DNA from 3 places in the Alkaliphilus sp. B6464 genome. Region 2 is predicted to be linked to each of the others. Evidence: riboswitches for the same ligand, from Rfam matches in the RefSeq annotation. Region 2 holds a riboswitch; each other region holds the start of a gene.

Region 1 (6,790 bases), 770 kb from region 2:
TTTTAGGCGATTTTGAAGGAACTGTTTTAGTAGTATCCCACGATAGACATTTTCTTAATGAAGTATGTACCCATATGGTAGATATAGATTTTGGTAAAATTAAAATGTTTGTAGGAAACTATGATTTCTGGTATGAATCAAGCCAGTTAGCTCTTCAAATGATGAAAGATCAAAATAAGAAAAAAGAAGATAAAATAAAAGAACTACAAGCCTTTATCGCTAGATTTAGTGCAAATGCATCTAAATCTAAACAAGCTACCTCTCGTAAAAAATTACTAGAAAAGATATCTTTAGATGATATTCAGCCTTCTACCAGAAGATATCCTTTTGTAGGCTTTACTATGGAAAGAGAAGTAGGGAATGACATTTTGTTAGTAGACAATTTATCCAAAACTATAGATGGTGTAAAGGTGCTTGATAACGTTAGCTTTATAGTAAATAAGGGCGATAAAATTGCCTTTATAGGAGATAATGAAATAGCGATTACAACTTTATTTAAAATATTAATGGGTGAAATAGAACCTGATAGTGGTACAGTAAAGTGGGGAGTAACAATTACAAATTCTTATTTCCCTAAAGATAACTCTGAGTTTTTCAATGACGTAGATTTAAATCTTATAGATTGGTTGCGTCAATTCTCTGTAGAACAGTCTGAAATATATTTACGTGGATTTTTAGGTAGAATGCTATTCTCTGGGGATGAGGCATTAAAGAAAGTTAAAGTTCTATCTGGTGGAGAAAAGGTTAGATGTATGTTATCTAAAATGATGCTAGCTAATGCTAACGTTTTATTATTAGATCAACCTACAAATCATTTAGACCTAGAATCTATAACCTCTGTAAATAACGGACTAAGAGATTATAAGAGTAATGTTTTATTTACATCCCACGACCATCAATTTATACAAACCATAGCTAATAGAATAATTGAAATAACATCTACTGGTTACAATGATAGAGTTATGACATATGAAGAGTACATTGAGGCTTTTCTTAATAAATAGATGTGAATAAAAAACTCCCGGAGGTAGACTACCTTCTGGGAGTTTTTAAAATTACAATATATGCCTAAAAGTTACTTCATTACAACTACTCTGCAGCTTTAAAGTTATATATAGGTGTTATCTTCTCAACTATATCTACAGTATCTCCTATGTTGTTTACTATTTCATCTATAGGCTTATATGCAAAAGGGCATTCATCAAGTGTTTGTTTATTTACCGATGTTGTATAAATACCTTCCATTGTCTTTTTAAATTGATTAAGTGTAAATGAATTTTTAGCTTCTGTCCTACTCATAAGTCTTCCTGCACCATGGGGGGCTGAGAAATTCCAATTTTCATTACCTTTTCCAATACAAATAAGGCTACCATCACGCATGTTTATTGGTATTAAAAGTTTTTCGCCGTACTTAGCTGAAACTGCACCTTTTCTTAGAATCATATTCTCCGTATCTATATAATTATGAATAGTTGTAAATTGTTCTACCACATCAAGCTTCATACCTTTAATTATTTCCTGAATCATAGCCTTACGATTTAATTCTGCAAAAAGTTGAACAATTTTCATATCATGAATATAATCTTCAAATAGCTGTCCTGATACATAAGCTAAAGCTTTCGGTATATCTTCCTTTGTATTATTAGTTGATTTATAAGCCTCTTCTTGATAAAGACTTGCAACCTCATGTCCTAAATGACGACTACCTGAGTGAATAGATATGTATATATTTCCTTTACTATCTTTATTTGCTTCAATAAAGTGGTTTCCACCACCTAAAGTTCCAATACTACGTCTAGCCCTATTAATGTTAACTTTGCTTTTACATTTAAGCTCATTCAAGTCAATTTCATCATTAAATTTATGCTCTTTATCTCTTATATTAAATCCGCAAGGTATTTTGCTATAAATTAACTTATCTAATTTTTGCAGCTCTATATTTCGATTTTTAATCTTTATAGCCTCTATACCACAACCGATGTCAACACCAACAAGGTTTGGAACAATTTTATCATCAATTGTCATTGTGGTCCCTATAGTACATCCTGCTCCACTATGAACATCCGGCATTATCCTTATCTTACTTCCTTTTATAAACTCCTGATTAAGCAAGTTTTCAATCTGCTTTACTGCACCTTCTTCAATATTTTTAGTATAAACTATTGCATTGTTATATTTACCATTTATCTCAATCATAGCGAGTATTCCTTTCAAACTTTTATTAATATATTATAAATATCCTAATATGTAGAAAAATACCTACTAGAATATTTATTTATATTATATGATTTAATTGACTGAATGACAAGCTGAGTATGTCATCCTTTTAATAGTCTAATATAGTTATTCCTAATAAGAAAATAATATCGACTAACATCTTAGACTCATTATATTTCCATAGTCAATAGTTAATTTAAGCTGATTATTCTGAAAATCAGCCCTAAAAAAGTATCATTTTACTAGAGAATTTATGATATAATTATTTTGATAATATTTTAAGCATTAGAATAATATGAGGAGTGTGGTAAATTTTGGACCCTGATAGTATGTGGCAAATTATAGTTTTATTGGGACTTTTGTTTTGTTCTGCTTTTTTCTCTACATCGGAAACAGCGCTTATGTCATTAAGTAAAATTCGTGTAAGGTATATGGTAGAAGAGAAAGTAAAAGGGGGAGATTTAGTAGAACGACTAGTAAAAGATCCTAATAAACTTTTAGGTACAATTCTTGTAGGCAATAATATTGTAAATATTGGTGCGTCTGCATTAGCTACCTCATTAGCCTTAGATTTTTTTGGTAGTAAAGGTGTATTTATATCAACAGGGATTATGACATTATTAGTATTAATATTTGGTGAAATAACACCTAAATCCCTTGCTGCACAATTTCCAGAAAAAGTTTCATTAAAGGTTAGTAAGCCTCTTTCTTTCATCGTTACTTTGTTAAATCCAATTGTTATTGTTCTGATGTATTTAACAAATGGAATCCTGAATATACTAGGTATTAAAACTGATAATGCACAACCTATTATAACCGAGGAAGAACTGCGTACAATTGTTGCAGTTAGTGAGGAAGAAGGAGTTTTAGAAACGGAAGAAACACAAATGATACATAATGTTTTTGAATTTGGAGATCTTCAAATTAAAGATGTAATGATTCAAAGAACAGATATTGTTGCGATAGATATTGATCTTCCATTCCAACAGGTTATAGATAAGGTTAAGGATGAGCAGTTTTCTAGATACCCTATCTATAAAGAAGGTATAGACAATATTATTGGAGTTTTAAATGTTAGAGATTTAATTTTCCTTGATAATAAAAAGGATAATTTTAATATAGAGGAGTATGTAAGAAAGCCTTATTATACATTTGAATTTAAAAAAATTAGCGATACTTTTACAGAAATGAAGAAAAACAGAACCCATATGGCCATCGTGCTAGATGAATATGGAGGTACCGCTGGAATTATTACTATAGAAGATTTAATCGAAGAAATTGTCGGAGATATCGAAGATGAATACGATGAATTTGAAAGTGAAGTCCAATTTGTTAAAGATGGTGAATATATTATAATTGGCAGTACCAAGATTAATACAGTCAACGAAATTTTAGATACAAACTTCGAATCTGAAGATTTTGATTCCATTGGTGGCCTAGTCATAGAATCTCTAGGAAGATTACCTAAATTAGGTGAAAAAGTAGAATATGATAATATTACACTTATAGTAGAGAGTATCGAAAGAAATCGAATAAAAACAGTAAAGGTTTATATATAAAATAAAAATCGATTGGGTTATGTAAAGTAGTCTGTGCCCTTGTGAAAAAATAAATGAGAAAAACACTCTATTTTTATTTGAAAATAGGTGTGGAAAATTGAATATGGTTTATCGCTTGCGGGGGGACTACTTGTAGTTGAGAAGGTTAAAACCTGACCCTTTGAACCTGTTGGTTAAGACCAACGTAGGGAAGCAAATCAATTACATACTATGTTATTTATTGGGTGCTTTCCGTGATACGGATTGCACCCATTTTTTTGTCTAACTATGAGGATAATCTGATTTCTGTTAGCACAGGATGATGGTAATTATATATCCAATATTAAAGGAGGATTTCTAATGAAAAAAGTATTGAGTATCGCAGGATCGGATTGCAGTGGAGGTGCCGGAATTCAGGCTGATTTAAAAACATTTTCTGCCCATGGCGTTTTTGGCATGAGCGTCATCGTGTCCATAGTGGCCGAAAACACAAGTCGTGTCATCGACATACAGGATGTTACACCAGATATGATTCAGAAGCAGATTGACGCTGTTTTTGAGGATATTGAGGTTGATGCTGTAAAGATAGGTATGCTATCCACACCGCACTGTATGAAGGCAGTTGCAGAAAAGCTCCGTCAGTATAAGGCGAGAAACATTGTAATTGACCCTGTAATGTATGCAAAAAACGGATGTCCGCTGATGAACCCAAATGCCGTTGATACGCTGATAAAGGTTGTTATTCCATGTGCAGACGTACTTACACCAAACATTCCAGAAGCAGAAAAGATTTCAGGTATGACTATCAGCTCTATGGAAGACATGGAAGCTGCCGCAAAGCGGATCTACGAAATGGGTTGCCGAAATGTTATTGTCAAGGGCGGTCACGCTATTGGTAATGCCATTGATGTTCTGTATGACGGCAAACAATTTTATCACTATGAAACATACCGTATCAACACTAAAAACACACATGGAACCGGCTGTACATTTTCGTCTGCTATCACATCTAACCTAGCCCTTGGACTACCTATACCACAAGCGGTGGAACAAGCAAAGCAATATGTAACCACCGCCATTAAACATGCTCTTTCTATTGGAAAAGGAAATGGGCCAACTCATCATTTTTATGACCTGTATCGAAATGGTTTACAAAAAAGCGATGTGCTTTAATGCATGATGTATCAACGTCATCCGCTGCTGTTTTATTATATGACAAAAAGGAAGCAACTAAATTCTTGTTGCCTCCTTTTTCCATACCCTCTACTTTAATGATTACTAAAAACGGAACTACTATATATTTTGCTCTCCTAATATTTCATAGTAAGATTTATTCCTTTGCCAGATTAGCCACTAGCTCTCTAAATTTTTCTTCAAATAGAATATCATTTTCCCTTGTTCGCTTTGGTATTTTTGTATATTTTTTATGTTTTCTTCTCATCTCTTGGCCAAGATGTCTTTGCATTAATAATTCATCTATATTATCATCAGTATAGCACCATCCATTTTGATTAATTGCTATAGCTCTTTTGGCAATAGCCATTGCAGCTACACCATAATCTTGAGTAACCACAATATCTCCCTCTTTTGTGTGATTGATCAAAGTAATATCTACTACATCTTTGCCTTGATCCACTGTTATAATTTCTGCATAATCATCATATAGATCATGACAAATATTTTTTATCATAATTAACTTTATATTGTATTCCTTTGCCACATTTAGAATTATGTCCTTAACAGGACATCCATCAGCATCAACTAATATTTTCATATGTCCTCCTTCTTTTTTGTATAATATTTTCTATAATGCTAATAACTTTCTATATACATTTTATGTTTCCCTGCTTATTTTTTTTAAAATCTATATAATCATTGCATAATGTAGTAGCTTATACTTCTGGAGATATCAATATAATGTTATATTAAACTTACTCTTATAAATAAATACTATTGTCGCTCAAAAAAGGCGACTGGTTACCCAATCGCCTTTTAATTCTTTAAAATACTATTTTTCTATTCCTGTGTAAATCAGGATGGCATCTCTTAAAAATTCTGCTGTACCTGGCTCATCTTTATCATAGTATGCTGTAAATCTTTCATCATCAACATACATTTGAGCAAGTCCAGCATGAGCCTCTTTGCTATACTCTATCCAATAAAATGTCAGCCACTTTTTATGAAGCTCCGCTGCTTTTTGTGCTAATTCACTGGCTGGATCTCCAGTTTTAAAAGCCTCTGCTAAAGTCTTATTTAATTCCTCTGCTAGACTTGTTACTTCATCATATTCTGTTTGAGTCATATTTTTTAATTTTGCATTTGACTTGTCAATAGTTTCATTGCCATATTTTTCTCGAATTTGTTTACCATATTTCTTCTCATTATCATCAATCATTTTTTGCTTAAAACCTTCAAATTTTTCTCTATCACTCATTTTAATTCTCCCTTCTACTGATGCTATGCTCTTTTCCACATTAGCTATCAATAAATCTAATTGTTTTCTTTTTTCAAGGAGATTTTCACGATGTTCTTTAAGTGCATTTGCTCCATCAAAGGAAGGTGAAGCTACTATATCCTTTATTCTATCTAGGCTCAACCCTAATTCTCTATAGAACAAAATTTGTTGTAACCTATTAACTTCTGCTTCACCGTAAATACGATATCCTGATGAATTGATTCTTGCCGGCTTTAGAATTCCAATTTCATCATAATATCTAAGGGTTCTCGTACTAATACCTGCTAAATTTCCTAGTTTTCGCACTGTATATTCCATAATCTTACCTCCTTAAGACCAATATACACATTTACGTAGCGTCAATGTCAATAGGTTTTCATAAGTATTTTTGTAATATTAATTTCATCAATTAAAATCAAGATGTTACGTTACATAATATGTGGCTTGAGTATTATACATATTAGCATAAAGTGAATCCTCATTTTTTATAAGATCATAATGGTTTCCATATTCAATAATCTCTCCATCCTTAAAAACAGCAATCCTATCCGAGAATCTAGTACTTGAAAGCCTATGGGAA
Region 2 (6,790 bases):
TCTAAAGGAAAATAATAAGTTGTTTGATATTTTAAAAAATAAAGAGGTAATTACAATCCACAGTGGAGAAACCACCCTTGATGAAATTTTTATTAAGGTAACTGGGGTGAAGACTAATGAATAAGTTTATAACCCTAGTGAAAGGTGATCAAATGCGAATGAGGAAGTACGGTATTACCTATGCAAGTTTATTTACGGCAGTACTTTTTGTAATTATGATACAGCTAATAAATATGAACTCTATAGACGCATACTTTCCTCTTTTTATATTTATAGATGCTACAATAATGTCCTTTTTACTGGTAGGAGTATCTATGATTTTTGAAAAACAAGAGAATACAATTAAATCTATGCTTGTGACTTCAATAAGTAAGCATCAGTATTTGTTATCAAAAATAATAGCCACAGTTGCTTCTTCTCTTTTAATCCTTATACTATTAGGTGCTTACGGCATTATATTTAAAAATCTATCAATAAACTATGTTGGTATTATTGGCGCCGTACTCTTAACAGCTTTTGTATTCTCATGCTTCGGTATTCTGGTTACTTATATATCTAATGATTTTACAAGTCTACTTATGTGGATATTTGCATATTCAATGATAATGATAATACCTACCTTACTACAGGCATTTAATATTATTACCGGGAATTGGTTTAAGTATATACAATATATTAACCCTACACAGTCTGCTCTTAATGTTTTAAATGCAACTGTTATGCCCATCGATAAGACAGATTTCATAATAAGCTTAAGTTATTTAGTGATTTTAGCAGTTGTTTTATATATATTTGCAGCAAAAAAGTTTGACAAGTATAGTCAGAAAGAGCTGGGAGGTGAATAGTATGAGGCAAAGCTATATTAAATACGAGCTAAAAAAATGGATAAGGGACCCTATGGTAGGTTTTTTACTTATTTATCCTATAATACTAGCCCTCGTTGTAAGATTTGGAGTACCCTTTGCAGAAAACAAGTTTGGCTTTCCACTTGCCCCTTACTACCACATAATTATTGGTGCCTTATTATTATTTGTAACTATATTAACAGGTACTGTAATTGCATTTTCAATATTAGATGATAGGGACAATAAGATACTATATGCAATAGATGTATCCCCTGTTAGCTTTAATACCTTTATAGGACTTCGATTTATAATGTGCTTTGTATTAACCTATATTAGCAGTGTATTAGCCATATTAATTTCGGGTATTGAGGTTCCTTTATATGCTATGCTTCTGATATCTATATCTATATCTCTTTTTGCCTCCCTTTCAGCTATGTTTATTAACTGCTTCTCTAATAATAAAATTGAAGGTTTTGCTGTAATGAAGGGTGGAGGATCCATATTAATATTTCCAATAGTGGCCATGTTTTTTACTGATAAAAAAGAATTTTTCTTTGGATTTGAGCCTAACTTCTGGACTGTAAAGGCATTGAGCGTCGCAATGCAGCCTAATATGAATTTTAATCTTACTTTTGGAACGTATTATATAGCTGGACTCTTATTTGTAACAGCCCTTAACTTTTTAATATATAAGACTTTTAAGAGAAAGATTTTGGCTTGATATTTTAATAATGCTATCTAAAAGAACTATAGTGTCAGTGCTCTTGATTCTTTTAGTTTATTATAATTTGTTAATACCCTAAAACTGTATTAGAATATAATTAAACTATATGGAGGAAGGTGTATAAAATATACAGGATTAAACAATTCTATTGGTATTTTACAGGTATTTTTAAAAAGATTGATGAAGAATTTGTAATTAGATATTTAAATAAAGAAGAATTAGCTCTGTTTAAAAAATTATCTGTAGGAGAGCAGCATCACAGTATAAGAGTTGCTAAAAATGCCATTAAAATCATTAATGATAAAAAAGTATTAGGAATAGATATGAGCTGGTTTATAAAAATATGTTTACTACATGATATAGGGAAAATAGATGGGAATATTAATATTATCGACAAGTCAATATTGGTGATTATAGATAAGCTATCTAAAGGAACTATAAAAAAATATGCAAATATAAAAAAAATAGATATATATTATAATCATCCAACAAAAGCTATGAAGATCCTAAAACCCCTTAATTTAGATGAAGAATCTTTATATATAATAAGAAATCATCATAAAGTTATAGAAGATAACATGCTTTTAAATATATTAAAAGAAAGTGATGATATTTCCTAACATCTTTCCTTAATATCTTCTATAGAAAAATTGTTTATTTCATCTATCTTCACTACTTTTTCAAAACGAGAAAAGCACACACCTAATTGTAGAGTCTGTGCTTAATTTTTGTTTATTTTTAATTTTCATAAATATAATAACATAGTATATTCTAATAATTAATAAAAGTCATTTTGTAATTAAATACTTCTTTATATCTTTCTTTCCTCTATTCTAGATTTTATTTCGCCAATTAAGTCACTAAACTTACCTTTGGTTAAGGTAGGATACATTCTTAAAAAACTAATATGTCGTTTTTTCAATCTCATATATACCTTATCTCTACGCTGTGCTAGCAAGGTATCTTTTTCCTTAAGCTTTTGACTTAGCTCCTCTTTAATTACTTTAAGCTCTTTTAGTATCGCTCTAAACTCAATTAAAGAATTAATTGTTAAAGTAACGTCTACAACAAAAATAACTAGGATTATATTATATAATGGCTCTATCATAAAGTTAGGTATTGAATATATGATTTCTTGTATTTTATAATTTAAAACCCTCATTAAAAATACTGATGCAGCTCCCCACATAATCGAAAATCTTAAGCACACATATCCTTTTAAATTAAACTTTTCATTAGTATAATCCCACCATTTTGTATCAAATGCTATCTCTAAAACATAGCCTGTTATATATTCTAAAATAGTAGCTACAATAAATCCACCCACAAATAAATAGAAGATATTGTCTTGTAGTGGTGTTAAAAATAATATCATTAATACTGATCCAGTACCATAAATAGGGCAAATAGGTCCATGTAAAAATCCTCTGTTAATCAGCTTCTTATCGGTATAAATATGAAATATCACTTCTAGGCACCACCCTAAAAATGAATAAACTATAAAAATTAAAAATATAGTATGTAGATTTAAATATTGATTCAAGTCCCTCTCTCCAATCTTTATTTAGTGCAAATAGTATTAATTAATATATGTACCCACTATTACTTATCTATATCAATATAACAAAACTTTTTTCAAAGATTATTAATGTTGATTTTGTTGACACATTACAGAAATTATGGCTTATCCACAGTTTTAGAAAGTACATAATTTCCTATGTGGTATAAATAAAGCCAGCTCCTAATAAAAAGGGCTGGCTTTATTTATATATTTTATCCTAAGGAAACTAAAAACTTTTCTACACTTAATTTTAGCGATCTTTAGCAAGAGCTAGGCTGTTCTTTGAAACATTAGATTGTTTGGTAATCATAGAGCCAATTATACATATAGCAGCTGAAGTAATAACTGGCAGCGCAAATGCTATTAATAACTTGTTAGCCACAAAGAATGGCACTCCTGAAACTATTCCTAGCACAGCTGCTACTAATGCGACCTTTTCTGCAAATACTCTAATACAAAGTAAATGTGGCAGATAATATTTTCGATCCTATACTGCCACTAGCAGTTAGAAAATCGTCCATGGTCTCTATTTTTCCTCTACTATATAGAACACCTATAATAGTAAAGGCAACAACCGTTAATGCTAATAAAGCCATTATGTTGAAATATGAAATCATTAATCTATACCTCCTGCATTTGTATTTATCCTATAGCATAGGGTTCTAAGACCCATTGGAATTAAACCTTTATTTATTTTCGTGAAAAATCATTATATAATTTTACGGCTGCTTCTCTAATATCCTGTTTACCTAATATGGCAGAAACTATAGCAACTCCATCTATACCTGTGTCGCTTACGGATTTTATATTACTTTCATTAATACCACCTATCCCAACCACTGGAATATTTATATTTTCTTTAATATTTTTAAGCTGGTCTAATGTTACAATACGAGTATCCGTTTTAGTATCTGTAGGAAATAATGCCCCTACCCCTATATAGTCAGCCCCATCTTCTATAGCCTTTAGGGCCTCTTCTAATGTTGCAGTGGAGACTCCCACAATTTTATCTTTTCCTAGAATATCTCTTACAACATTTGCTGGCATATCATCCTGTCCCACATGAACACCATCAGCATCTACTGCTAGAGCAATATCTAGTCTATCATTAATTATTAGAGGAATATTATATTTATATGTAAGCTCTTTAACCTTAACTGCAAGGCTATAAAACTCTGAAGAAGTAGCACTTTTTTCTCTAAGCTGGATAAGAGTTACACCACCTAAAATAGCTTCTTCTAAGCTCCTTATAAAGTCCCTTCCACCTAAAACATCTCTATCGGATACTAAATAAAGTTCGTAATTAATATTTCTATTGGATTTCATTAATCTTTCCCCTTTCTTTAATATCTTCTGGCTTAAGTTTGCTTATTGCATCCATTAAGTAAACCTTAACGCTTCCTAATCCTTCCTGTTCTTTTAATCGTTTATGTGCTTTCTCTCCTGCAATACCCATTATCATAATTCCTGCAATTGTCCCATATAGGCTTTCTTCTCCTGTACCACAACAAACACCTATTAAAGATGAGCTCATGCATCCTGTGCCTGTTATGCTAGATAATATTTCATGACCATTATTGATATAATAGACCTTTTCTCCATCAGAAATAATATCTACGGCTCCTGTTATCGCAACAATACATCCCAGCCTTTTTGAAAGCTCTATAGCTATTTCTTTTCCTCCATCTAATGGATTATCTATAGAATCTACTCCTCTAGTTAAGGCTTCTATCCCATAAATATTTTTAATTTCCGACATATTACCTCTAAGTACAGATAATTTTACTTCCCTTAAAATTCTTTCTACTGTTTTATTCCTCAAAGTTGTTGCACCCACTCCTACAGGGTCTAATATTACTGGAATATTTAATGTATTTGCTTTTTTACCTGCTAATATAAAGGATTCTATAGTTCTTTCATTTAATGTGCCTATATTCAATACCAGTGCAGATGCGATGGATACCATCTCCTCAACTTCCTTTGGGTCATCTGCCATTACAGGACTTCCTCCTAAAGCTAGCACAATATTTGCACAATCGTTAACTGTAACATAATTTGTAATGTGATGTACAAGTGGTTTATTCTTTTTTACATTTTCAAGAATTCCATAAATATGTTCATATAACTTCATAATTAACCCCCTACACTTTAAAAGTAATTTATCTTAAACAATAAAAAAAGCACAAACCCAACTATAGGATTTGTGCTTAATTACGCATATAATAAAATGCCTAATACAAATACACTTTCCTACGCTGGTATTATCCAGATCAGGTTCTTAGGGATCAAAGACATTATAGGGTCTTTCTCTCAGCTGGCCTTTCCAGCTCTCCCAGTGTTTAATTCTAATTTAGTTTTATTTTATACCAACATAATAACACATAGTATTTTTATAATCAATAAGAACAAATAAGTGACAAAAGCTATAGCTTTAAAATTATATAACAAATCCTCCGTTAACACCGATAACCTGTCCTGTTATAAAGTCAGCTTTATCCGATGCTAGATAAAGAACACTTTGAGCAACTTCTTCTGGCTTACCAAATCTTAATAGAGGTGTACATTCAACTAAACATTCCTTTTCTTTTTCATCAAGAAAGCTATTCATATCCGTCTCAATAATACCAGGTGCAACACAATTTACTTGAATATTCGAAGGACCTAATTCCTTGGCTAAAGCTTTTGTAAAACCAATTATCCCTGCTTTTGCTGTAGAATAGTGGACCTCACAGGAAGCACCTACCATACCCCATATAGAAGATATATTTATGATCTTACCTTGTTTTCTACTAATCATATGTGGAAGGGCACATTGAGAACAATTAAACATCCCTTTAATATGTACATTCATCATATTATCCCATTCATGCTCTGTAATATCTGTAAATAACTTTTGCTCAGAAATACCAGCGTTATTTACTATTACATCTATAGCCCCAAATCTTTTTATACCTTCATTAATCATAGCTTCAGCTTCGTCTCTTTTTGTAATATCCGCTCTGTGTGCTAAAGCGTTATACCCTTCCTTTAAAAGACTCGACTGTAAATCAAGAGCTTCTTTTTCAGACTTTAAATAGTTTATTATTACATTATAATTATTTTGCGCAAATAGCTTTGTTATTGCTGATCCAATTCCCTTTGAACCTCCAGTTATAAGTACAGTTTTCTTCACTAGTTTCATCTTCTTTCTTATGCAATTAAAAAATTTATACTTTCCTAGACTATAAAAAAGCTCCATTATGGCTTTATATCTTTAATTTTACCATAAGGGAGCCTATTATTTATATTTTTTTACTCTAGTAGCATTAATCTCTCTAATTCCAATGGTTCTATATACTCTCCATCCTTATATGCCCTCATATTTCCGCCAGAGATTTCATCTATTAATGCGACGTGAGCATCTTCTCCTACTCTACCAAATTCAAACTTTATATCATATAGATCTATCCCTTTTTTGGCCAATTCTTCCTTAATTATATTTCCTATTTCTTTAGTAAGGCCTTTCAGCACTTTGTACTCGTCTCTAGATAAAATACCTAGCATATGAAGAGCATCTTCTGAAATAGGCGGGTCTTGACGGATATCATCCTTAAGTGTAACTTCTACAAAGCCATCTAATGGCTGGCCCTCGGTAGCATACATACCATAACGACGTAGAAA
Region 3 (6,790 bases), 470 kb from region 2:
AAAAGAGCAAGGACAAAATCCATTTACACTAGATTCTAAAGAGCCTACAGCATCATTTAAAGACTTCTTATTAAGTGAAGTACGTTACGATTCATTAGTTAAGACATTCCCAGAAGTAGCAGACATGCTATTCGAGAAGTCTCAAAAAGAAGCTAATGAAAGATATGAAACATACAAACGTTTAGCTGGAAAATAATATAAACGATAGAAGCGGGGCTTATGCCCCGTTTCTTTTTGCTAATAGTTAGCATATAATGGGTAATAATAATGAAATAATATACAGATCGAAATTGGTTATATGTTGTTTCTAGATTAGTATTTAGGGGGATTATGAATGAATGTACTTCAAGTTATTACTATACTGTATACAATAATAAATATAATTATTGGTGTAGATGTATTATTAGACAATCGTGATCCTTCTAGTACGATCGCATGGCTTATGGTTTTATTCATTTTACCAGGAGTAGGAATTTTTCTATACTTATATATTGGACGGAATCATCGTAAACAGAAAACCTTCATTAAAAAAAGAAGAGAAGATTATATTATTTTAGACCATCTATTAAATGAGCAATTAGTATCTACAAACTATGGAGAGCTATTTAAAAGAACTTTTAATGATACTAGAGGAAAGGTTATTCCGCTTCTATTAAATAATACCCGTTCTCCAATTACGGTAAATAATAAGGTGAAGGTACTACAGAATGGTGAGGTAACTTTTTCAGAAATGTTAGCCTCTATTAATAACGCAAAAGAGCATATTCACATGGAGTATTTTATTATAAAAGATAGCCATATAGGTAGAAAGTTTCAGCAAGCCTTAATAAAAAAGGCACAGGAAGGACTTGAGGTGCGTCTCATATATGATGCTGTTGGTAGCTGGAGGTTGAAAAAGAGTTTTCTTAAACCATTAAAAGATGCAGGAGTACAGATGGAAGCATTTTTACCTGTAACATTACCTTTGTTTGGAAGTAGACTAAACTATAGAAATCATAGAAAGATACTAGTTGTAGATGGTAAAGTAGGATTTGTCGGTGGGATTAATATAGGGGATGAATATTTAGGAAAAAATAAAAATATGGGATTTTGGAGAGATACCCATCTAAAACTTCAAGGGGAAGCTGTATATGTACTCCAAGGAATATTTTTAGCAGATTGGTACTTTGTTTCTAAGCAAACTATAGATAATTTAAAGTATTTTCCATCTCAAGGATATTGTGGAGAAAAAATTGTGCAAATTGCATCTAGTGGTCCAGATTCCTATTGGGCATCTATCCACCAAGCATATTTTTCTGCTATTAATAGTGCAAGAGATAGACTATATATTACAACTCCGTATCTTGTTCCAGATGAAGGTATTTTACTTGCATTAAAAACAGCTGCATTAAGAGGAGTAGATGTTAGATTACTTCTTCCGATTAAACCAGATCACAAAACTGTATTCTGGGCATCTAAGTCCCATTTTATTGAGTTGCTAGAGGCGGGGGTAAAAATTTATCAATATGGTAAAGGTTTTGTTCATGGGAAGGTATTTATTGTAGACAATAACTTTACTTCTATAGGTACAGCAAATTTAGATATACGAAGCTTCAATCTGAATTTTGAAGTAAATGCTTTTATTTATGATAAGGAAGTAAATTATAAAATAGCTAGAGATTTTATAGAGGACTTAAGAGTTAGTAAGGAAGTTCTATTAGACGAATATGAAAAAAGACCATTTATACACAAGGTTAAAGAGTCTATAGCTAGAGTTTTTTCACCTATACTATAGCAAAAAATCTAGGGGCTAGTATAAAGTTACCCCTAGACTTTTTATTATATTATATTGCAAGAAGAAGCTATTCTACTACGATTTCTTGGCTGCTTTCCCATAGACCGTGGATATTGCAGTAGCTTTGAGCATAAATAGTACCAGATTTATTTAATTTTACACTAGTGCATCCTACAGGTTCTGTAAAGTTTTCTCCCTCTCCATGAGCTGTAAATGTGAAGTTAGCAAGCTCCACTGGGAATTTTGCACCTTCTGCATGGAAATATACTTTAAACCAAGATATATAGTGTTCCAATGTATTTGGATGACCTATTGCATCACCTACAGATACCTTTAATTCAAAAGTTTCTCCTGCCTTTACTTTTTCAGGAGCATGTATTACTGGAACATGTTTTTCGCCTTTCCAATCTCCGCTTTGTAAAAATTGACCTAATGTTTTCATTAAAATCATCCTTCCTTATATGTTATGTATCTAAGTTTAATCGCTATAACCTCAGTTATATATATAACCATTATTTTAGTTTTATAACAATTTTATTCATAAAATATAAAAGAAATAATTATTTAGCTAATTTTTAGTTTTAGAGTAGATGCCACTTTCTTTAATTAAAAAAGTGGCATCTATGATTATTCTTATTAAATTTTATAATATATTTATATATGTTTTTAAGCAGAAATTTTTTGCACTTGCTTAATAGCATTTTGTATTTGTGGAATAAGGCTAATAATAGCACAAATTAATGTATCTGTTCCAATAACTAATCCGTTTACAATAAGTGAGTAAAGCAATGGATTCATTCCTTCTGGTGCATAGGAACCGAAGAAGATAACACCGGATAGGAAGCTCATAAAAAACTTACCAAAACCTCCAATAAGACAAGATATGGCAATGTTTTTACGATATAATCCAGCTAGTCCTAAGGCTCCATAGGCTAAAGGATAGTCTAGAAAAAATTGTGCCCAATGAATAATATACGGGTCTTGAATTAGTTTAATCATACCAAAGGCAAATCCAGCCAATATACCCGCAGTAGGACCAAACATAATAGCAAATATAAACATAGGTAACATGCTAGCTGGTGTTATACTACCACCTTGTGAGAAACGATATAGACGTATATAGGAAAGAACAAAAGATAGAGCTATACATAAACTGCCATATACTATTACCTGAGTATAATTAGATTTTTGAGACTCTTTTTTTCTTCTAAAAGCAAAGGCTACAGAAATTAATACTAAGGAAGCTAAAATGATGATGGTTATAGGCTTGAGTTGTAGTAATTTTTCAAACATAATAATACATCCTTTCTTTTGTATCTATCACTGTGTGGATATAAAAAAACGTGAAAAGAAAGCCTTTTCACGTTAATGTACATAGAATCCGCTTTCCTACGCAGGTTTTAACCTACAGGTTCTAAGGGTCGGAATACTCCTCTCAGCACATGGCACCCCCAGCGATAAATATTTTTTCTTTTATTATAACACAATTTCAGAAATAAGTCTTAGATATTTATTTAGAGGCAGGATAATTTTGTAAAAGTAGTACTTTAGACCTATATATATAAATATTACATAATTCTACAATATATGATAAAATGGTAACATATTTATATGTTGGTATTAATTTCTTAATGGGAGGAAAAAACTGTGAAATCTATACGTAAGCAAATAATAATGTTTTTTGGATTGTCAATTACTACTTTATTAGTAATAATGGGGTTTTTTGTTCACACGCAAGTTAGAGATACTATTATACCTCTAACGGAAGGAATGATAGTTCAAGTAGCTGATGCTAGAGATGGGGAAATATCTCAATGGATGCAAGGAAATAGCCATGAAGTTAAAGCAATATCATCAGAAAAAATTATTAGGTCTGGTAATTGGGAAGAAATAAAACCATATTTAGAGTATAGAGGCACCCAATTAAGAGAGGATTTTCTATTAATGTGGTTTGCAGACTTAGATGGAAATTTTCATACAACAACCGGTGGTTCAGGCAACATAAGAAATAGAGAAGACTTTAAGGCTATTGTAGATGAAAAGAAAGAAATGTACATATCTAATCCTATGATATCTGAAGTAACAAAGGAGCCAATAGTAACAATTGTACATCCTGTTAAGAATGAAGGTGGAGAATTAATTGGTGCCTTTGCTGGGGTAATAAAAATTGATAAACTATCAGAAATCGCTAATGATATTGGTATAGGAAATAATGGATTTGGTATGATTGTAGATGGTGCTGGTTTAGTTTTGGCTCATCCTGATGATGAAACAAGATTAAAATTAAATCTTAATACTGGTTCCGAAAATGGGTATGAGGGGCTGGAAGAAATAGCACAAAGAATGGCAGCTGGTGAGACGGGTAGTCAAATATATAAAGATGCAGATGGTCAAAGAAACTTTTTGATATTTTCTCCTATTGGTGCTACTCCAGGTTGGAGTTTGGCTATTAAGATACCAGTGGATCAAATAAGACAGGCAAGCGATAGCATTTTAAATACTATTATTATATTGACATCTATTGTTATTGCGATAACTTTAGTTGTATTTTATATTATATCAGGTTCAATAAGTAGGCCTATAGTTGAAAGTGCAAATTATGCAAATCAAATTGCCAATTTAGATGCTTCAAAAAATGTACCTGATAAGCTTTTAGCAAGGAATGATGAAGTAGGTACTTTAGCACAGTCTCTACAATCAATTGTAGAGAAGTTAAGGGATTTTATAGGTACTGTTGGAGATTCTGCAGATCAGGTCTCTATCTCGTCACAAATTTTAGCAAACACATCTGAACAGTCGTCTGCTTCCTCAGAGGAAGTAGCAAGAACAATAGAACAAATAGCTGAAGGGGCTACAGAACAGGCTGAAAATACTGAAGAAGGAGTAAGAAAAACAGATGAATTAGGAGAGATTATTGAATTAGAGCTAGAGTGTATAGTCGAGATAATGAAGCAGGCGGAGGCAGTTATGCAACTAAAGGATGATGGAGCAGCCATTGTTTCACAATTAACAAATAAAACTAATGCAAGTATCAATGCTATTAAAGAAGTACATGATGGAATTATAAAAACAAATGCTAGTTCAGAAAAAATAGATGAAGCAAGTAAGGTGATACAAAGTATAGCAGAACAAACTAATTTATTAGCTTTAAATGCTGCTATAGAGGCTGCAAGGGCAGGTGAAGCTGGAAGAGGATTTGCTGTAGTGGCAGAAGAAATAAGAAAATTAGCAGAGCAATCTAGTAATTCTACTAGAGAGATTGAAGAAGTAGTTAGGGAGTTACAAAGCAATTCACAGATTGCAGTTGAAATTATTACTAATGTGGCTGAGATTACTAGAGATCAGGAAAATAGTGTTGAAATGACTAAAAATTCTTTTGACGGAATTTCAGATGCTATTATAATGACACAGGCAATGATGAATGAGCTCAATGAGGCTGGTAAAGATATGGCAGAAAAGAAGAACGAAATAATAGGAATTATTCAAAATTTATCTGCTATAGCTCAGGAAAATGCAGCTGCAACTGAGGAGGCTTCTGCTTCTACAGAAGAACAATCAGCTTCCATGGAGGAAATTTCTAGTGCTAGCAATGACATGGCTAACTTAGCAAATGAATTAAAAGAAGTAATTTCTAAATTCAAGATTAGCTAATATATATTTTATGAAATAAAAAAGAAATATAAAATAATTGGCAAAAAAATCAAAACTAACTATAGGAATATAGTTGAAAGGATAAATACAATATAATATAATAGTAACGGTCAAAGTTTATTTAGAGAAGGAGAAAGAGAAATGAGCTTATATAGTCAATGGAAACAAATTGCCTTTGAACATACAGAGGAACAGCAAGCTGTTAAATTCTGGAACGAATATTGCGCAGTAGAAAAAACAATATATGAAAAAGTTTTAGAAGGTCCTACAACTACTATAAAAGGGATACTTGCTGACTTGGCAAAAGAATATGGAGTTGACAACGTTACTTTTGTAGGATTTATTGATGGGATCAATACTAGTCTTCAGCCAGAGATCAATTTAGAAGAGTTAGATGAAAATAGTACTGTAGAGTTAAACATCGATTTAGAAAAGCTGTACTATAACATGTTAGGAGCTAATGCTGAATGGCTTTATACTTTACCTCAGTGGGATAATATTCTTACTGAAGAAAAGAGAAAAGAAATCAAAAAGTCCTATAACTCTACTAAAACTGTAGTTAAAGAAGATAAAATAGGTAGAAACGAAGTGTGCCCTTGTGGTAGTGGTAAAAAATATAAGAAGTGTTGTGGTAAATAACTAGTATATATAAGACTGTCTATAGATTAGTAGGCAGTCTTATTATTTTAGATATCAGTATAGGAATTTTTGATATGCTATATAGAATGGAGGATTAAAATGGATTTAATTAAATTATATGAAATACAAAAGCAACTAGATGATCGTATACATATAGAACATGGACTTAATGGTAAAAACCTTATACCATATAAAATATTAGCTCTGCAGGTAGAGTTAGGAGAATTAGCTAATGAAACTCGTTGTTTTAAGTTTTGGAGTAATAAAGGAGCTTCTTCTAAGGAGGTTATTTTAGAGGAATATGTAGACTGTCTTCATTTTATTTTAAGTATAGGTTTGGATAGTGGATTAACAAATATTAATTTAAAGCAAATTAATAATTCTAATGATCTAATAGATCAATTTCAAAATATATTTACCCGCGTTATTACATTTCAATATGAGCCTGTAATAGATAACTATGAAAAATTATTTAATCATTTCCTATTATTAGGCAAAAAATTAGATTTTACAGAGGAAGAAATATATGCCTCTTATTTAGAAAAGAATAGAATAAATCATCAAAGGCAGGATGAAGGATATTAAGTAATAAAGAAGAAGGCACTAAGCAAGCGCCTTCTTCTTTATTATTTGTTTTTGCCATTTGCCGCTTAGGTAAACTATAAGACCAAAAATACAGATTAATCCATTACTAAGTACCATAGCATACCAAACACCACTAGAACC

What was found. A riboswitch is a leader RNA that binds a small molecule or an ion and turns the genes downstream of it on or off. The one in region 2 is predicted to bind thiamine pyrophosphate.
Region 1: linked by a shared signal. The riboswitch ahead of thiD (bifunctional hydroxymethylpyrimidine kinase/phosphomethylpyrimidine kinase) and the one ahead of thiM (hydroxyethylthiazole kinase) in region 2 are both predicted to bind thiamine pyrophosphate.
Region 3: linked by a shared signal. The riboswitch ahead of thiT (energy-coupled thiamine transporter ThiT) and the one ahead of thiM (hydroxyethylthiazole kinase) in region 2 are both predicted to bind thiamine pyrophosphate.

What each region holds. Positions count from the first base shown of each region.
Region 1 is NZ_CP058557.1:158,111-164,900, forward strand. Features, by position in the region: gene HYG84_RS00760 (ABC-F family ATP-binding cassette domain-containing protein) at 1-1,004, shown strand, start outside; gene HYG84_RS00765 (RtcB family protein) at 1,090-2,196, opposite strand; gene HYG84_RS00770 (HlyC/CorC family transporter) at 2,532-3,776, shown strand; TPP riboswitch at 3,886-3,985, shown strand; gene thiD (bifunctional hydroxymethylpyrimidine kinase/phosphomethylpyrimidine kinase) at 4,116-4,928, shown strand; gene HYG84_RS00780 (YaiI/YqxD family protein) at 5,086-5,529, opposite strand; gene HYG84_RS00785 (MerR family transcriptional regulator) at 5,764-6,528, opposite strand; gene HYG84_RS00790 (ABC transporter ATP-binding protein) at 6,634-6,790, opposite strand, start outside.
Region 2 is NZ_CP058557.1:927,783-934,572, forward strand. Features, by position in the region: gene HYG84_RS04470 (ABC transporter ATP-binding protein) at 1-124, shown strand, start outside; gene HYG84_RS04475 (ABC transporter permease) at 117-845, shown strand; gene HYG84_RS04480 (ABC transporter permease) at 847-1,566, shown strand; gene HYG84_RS04485 (HDIG domain-containing metalloprotein) at 1,686-2,189, shown strand; gene HYG84_RS04490 (putative ABC transporter permease) at 2,381-3,037, opposite strand; gene HYG84_RS04495 (hypothetical protein) at 3,381-3,545, opposite strand; gene HYG84_RS04500 (hypothetical protein) at 3,580-3,747, opposite strand; gene thiE (thiamine phosphate synthase) at 3,821-4,456, opposite strand; gene thiM (hydroxyethylthiazole kinase) at 4,443-5,261, opposite strand; TPP riboswitch at 5,361-5,474, opposite strand; gene ymfI (elongation factor P 5-aminopentanone reductase) at 5,568-6,311, opposite strand; gene HYG84_RS04520 (phosphoribosylaminoimidazolesuccinocarboxamide synthase) at 6,422-6,790, opposite strand, start outside.
Region 3 is NZ_CP058557.1:1,399,052-1,405,841, forward strand. Features, by position in the region: gene nifJ (pyruvate:ferredoxin (flavodoxin) oxidoreductase) at 1-196, shown strand, start outside; gene cls (cardiolipin synthase) at 335-1,774, shown strand; gene HYG84_RS06765 (class II SORL domain-containing protein) at 1,842-2,216, opposite strand; gene thiT (energy-coupled thiamine transporter ThiT) at 2,441-3,067, opposite strand; TPP riboswitch at 3,144-3,237, opposite strand; gene HYG84_RS06775 (methyl-accepting chemotaxis protein) at 3,422-5,425, shown strand; gene HYG84_RS06780 (SEC-C metal-binding domain-containing protein) at 5,567-6,064, shown strand; gene HYG84_RS06785 (dUTP diphosphatase) at 6,164-6,649, shown strand; gene HYG84_RS06790 (MATE family efflux transporter) at 6,668-6,790, opposite strand, start outside.